Regions from separate parts of the Sedimentibacter sp. MB31-C6 genome, predicted to be linked through region 1. Evidence: a T-box and tRNA genes for the amino acid it is inferred to sense, from the RefSeq annotation. Region 1 holds a T-box; the other holds one or more tRNA genes.
The links. A T-box is a leader RNA that pairs with one kind of tRNA and senses whether it is charged. The one in region 1 lies ahead of proS (proline--tRNA ligase), so its partner is inferred to be a tRNA-Pro.

Region 2: it encodes a tRNA-Pro, which carries the amino acid that the T-box ahead of proS (proline--tRNA ligase) is inferred to sense. The anticodon was not compared.

What each region holds. Positions count from the first base shown of each region.
Region 1 covers NZ_CP142396.1:2,023,640-2,025,851, forward strand. The annotation lists gene U8307_RS09665 (5'-nucleotidase C-terminal domain-containing protein) at 1-543, opposite strand, end outside; T-box leader at 692-894, shown strand; gene proS (proline--tRNA ligase) at 997-2,212, shown strand, end outside.
Region 2 covers NZ_CP142396.1:502,220-504,431, forward strand. The annotation lists gene U8307_RS02600 (IMP dehydrogenase) at 1-283, opposite strand, end outside; gene U8307_RS02605 (DUF1292 domain-containing protein) at 471-824, opposite strand; tRNA gene U8307_RS02610 (tRNA-Pro) at 971-1,045, shown strand; gene U8307_RS02615 (flavodoxin family protein) at 1,062-2,111, opposite strand; gene U8307_RS02620 (lactate dehydrogenase) at 2,152-2,212, opposite strand, start outside.

The DNA of each region.
Region 1 (2,212 bases):
TGTAATTCCTTCTACATTTGTTGGACTTGTTTTATATTCAGTTTCAGGAGTAGTAAGACCGAATATACCAACTTTGACTCCGTCTATTTCTTCTATTACATATGGTGTAAATAAGTATTCATCATCTTTTAAAACGTTTGCACTTAACATACCTATTTCTGTTAAGTCTTTTAATTCTAATAATCTTTCTTGACCGTAGTTAAAATCATGATTACCCACTGCCATGTAGTCATATCCTGCGGCTTCTAGTATTTTTATTGAATTTTCACCATTACTGATATTAACTATAGGCATTCCATGAAGCGTATCACCAGCATCAAGAACTAATGTGTTAGGATTTTCTGCTTTAGCTTCTTTAATTAATGTAGCAATTTTTGCAAAACCCATGATATTGTTATAGCTATCTTCTTCTAGTCTTCCGTGAGTATCATTAGTATGGATAATTGTAATTAAAATGGTTTCATCCTCTGCAGCAAAAACAAAGCTAAAACTGTTAAGAATTAATAGAGATATTAATACTAAACTTAATACTTTCTTTTTCATTTTGTACCTCCTAATATTTTATTTTTTCCAGTAATTACATTATACTATCATAAAATTACATTTACAAGCATTCTATTAATTATATGAATAAAATGATTGACAAAAAAATAAAAGTGATATAATATGTTTTTAATACAAAGATTGAATAAATATCACAGTGATGAGGACTAGTAAATATACATGGTCTATAGAGAGAAGGTTGGTGGTGAAACGCCTTTGTCCCTCTGTATAATGAACCTACCTTTGAGTGTTTGGGAGTAACAACCCAAAGGGCAAAACCCTTATATGATTGAGATGTTGCTACAATATTATGTAGCAATTAGAGTGGTACCGCGGATATCCGCCTCTTAATTAAGAGGCGGATTTATATTTTATACGACTAATACCATTTATCAGAAGGTTTTTCTGAAAAAATTGTTGGTAGGTCAACCGCAATGATTGAAAGGAGATAATATGGCTAAAAAAGACAAGAATTTTGTAAAAGAAATTACACCTATGGAAGAAGACTTTAGTAGATGGTACACAGATGTAATATTGAAAAATGAATTGGTGGATTATTCACCAGTAAAAGGATTCATGGTAATAAGACCTTATGGATTTGCTTTGTGGGAAAAAATACAAGAATTTGCAGATGAAAAATTTAAAGCAACAGGACATAAAAATATGTATTTTCCTTTACTAATTCCAGAAAGTTTATTAAACAAAGAAAAAGACCATGTGGAAGGATTTGCACCTGAAGTTGCTTGGGTAACTCATGGAGGTAATCAAGAATTAGGAGAAAGGTTAGTTGTAAGACCTACTTCAGAAACTATCATCTGTCATATGTATAGCAAATGGTTAAATTCATATAGAGATTTACCATATTTGTATAATCAGTGGTGTAGTGTTGTAAGATGGGAAAAAACAACGAGACCATTTTTAAGAACTTCTGAGTTTTTATGGCAAGAAGGACATACGTTACATGAAACGGAAGAAGAAGCACAGTCAGAAACATTGCAGATGCTTGATATATACAGACAGGTTGCAGAAGATTTAATGGCAATGCCAGTAGTAATTGGATTAAAAAGTGAAAAAGAGAAATTTGCTGGAGCATATGCAACATATACTATGGAAGCATTAATGCATGATGGTCAGGCATTGCAAGCTGGCACATCTCATAACCTTGGTCAACACTTTACAAAGGCATTTGATATTAAATATCAAGGTAGAAGTGGTAAAGAAGAATATCCATATCATACTTCTTGGGGTATATCAACAAGATTGATAGGAGGACTTATTATGGTTCATTCAGATAATAGGGGTCTTGTTTTACCACCAAGGATGGCACCAACACAAGTAGTTATTATTCCTATAGCTCAAAAAAAAGAAGGAGTATTAGAAAAGGCTAATGAACTTTATGATAAAATAAAATCACAAAATATCAGAGTAGAGCTTGATGATGATGCTGAAAATTCACCTGGTTGGAAGTTTAACCAATATGAAATGAAGGGTTACCCTATTCGTATAGAAATAGGACCAAGAGATATTGAAAACAATCAAGCAGTAGTAGTTAGAAGAGATAAATTGGAAAAAGAAATAATATCACTAGATAATATTGAAAACACTGTTTCGGATATGCTTGAAACAATGCAAAATGATATGTTTGAGAAAGCAAAAGCTCATAGAGAAG
Region 2 (2,212 bases), 1.5 Mb from region 1:
TTCTAACCATATCTGCTTCACTTTCAATTGACTGAGAACCATATATAAATGAAATTCCACCGTTCTTTGCTAATGCAATGGCTAAATTATTATCTGAAACTGATTGCATTATAGCTGATGAGAATGGAATGTTAAGTTTCAAATCAGGTGTTTCACCTTTTTTGAATCTTGTTATTGGTGTGCTTAAATCTACATTTTCAACTACACATTCTTTAGTAGTTAGATTTGGTAATAGTAAATACTCTCCAAAAGTTCTGGAAGGCTCATGTATTATTTTTGCCATTTAGAAATCTCCTTTTCCTTTGTATTATCAGTTCTACGAACGATTTAAATTATTCTTGATAGATTATCATAATATCCATACAATGTCAACTATTTTAAATAATTGTATATAATTAAAATACAAACATATAAACATATATTAGCTTTATATTAAATAAAAAAGACAGTTACAAACTGTCCTCTTTATATTACCCTTCGTCTTCATCAAATAATTCGTCAAGCTCTGCTTCATCCAGAATTACATCAAATGCTTTTGTTACTGCATCATATTCCTCATCAGATTCTATGCTTATTAAATCAATACTACCATCATCATATTCCTTAAATCCATAAAGGAATACTTCTCCCTCTTCTATATTATCTAAAGGTAGTAAAGCTATATAATCCTTTTCTTCTACTTGAAATACAGAAATAACTGCGCATTCAATATCAGTTCCGTCTTCTAAAGTCAGAGTAATGATTTCTTCTCCATCATGATCATGACCACAATCACATCCGTCGTCTCCACATTCACAACCACATAAATCTTTATCTTCACTCATATTTTATACTTCCTTATTCTTATTTTATCCAAATTATAGGATATTTCAACTTTATCAGAATAGTATATAAAATGCAAGGTGAAATTTATATTTTTAAAAATTTTTACTCTTTACAGAACTTTATTTATCATTTATAATTTCTATATCGGGATGTAGCGCAGCTTGGTTAGCGTACAAGTCTGGGGGACTTGGGGTCGCTGGTTCGAATCCAGTCATCCCGACTATTTTTATTCAAAATTATTCTTCAATACATTTTCTTATGTTTTTTGCGAACTCTGCTGCTTTTTCTTTTATATTGTCGACTCCCTTTATTTCACCAATATCATTTGCAGTTTCCATTAAAGCAAATTTAGGTGGTAACATGAAAGTTTTATTAATATTTAAGGCACTTATTAATTGTTGTGCCAATATATCACTTCCACTATGACCTGATACTATAATAGAAAATATATACTTGTCATAAAATTTAACCTTTCTAAATAAGGCAGTCAATCTATTTATAGCAGCTGACATATTTGCACTTATTGCGTCATTATAGTTAGGACACAACATAATAAGTATGTCACAGTCAATTATAGCAGGATATATTTCTTCTACCATAATCCCACCATAAAAACAATTTGTACTTTCTGAATAATGCTTACATGCCTTATATGAACATGCTTTACAATCATGAATAGAACCATTTTCTATATGTATTTCATTTATATTATAATCCTTCAAATTATCTTTAACCATTTTCCACAAAAGTAAAGTATTAGATGTTGTATAATTGCTTGAATGTAATGTAAGTATATTAGGATTTCTAATTTTTTTAACATTATAATTCATAAGGGCATTAACAGTTTTTTTGCAATCTTGCAAACAAATTTCATATAAGCTCATATCATGTATTTTTTTATATGTATTGTAATTTTTCAGAGAGCCTGTTGCTTCAGACAATGGTCTGCCAGGAAAAATGCATCCAGCATTATTTGCATGAAAAATTATTTTTCGTCCAATATCTCTAGAATATAATTCATTTTTGACATTAACGATTACTGAACCTACAGAGTTTTCCATAAAGTTATCCCCTGACTTTATTATTTTTTCTAAAAATCTGTATAGTTCAATATTTATTCCCGATTCACCTAATTCCACTACAAATAAAATTTTCTTGTTTTTTAAATTTACTATTTCATTACTAGTTTTAATTAAATCATATTCATATCCTTCTAGCGCAAACAGTAGCATATTATGAAGTCGTTCTGACACTTCCCCTGGCATCAATACAGTTAAATTTTCCATCAAAAGCCCCTTCTTTTAAAATTATAAAAACTAAGTAGAACTAATAACAATTATTCTGCATTTTCAATTGACTATTATATGTCTTTTCAATCCTGTTATAC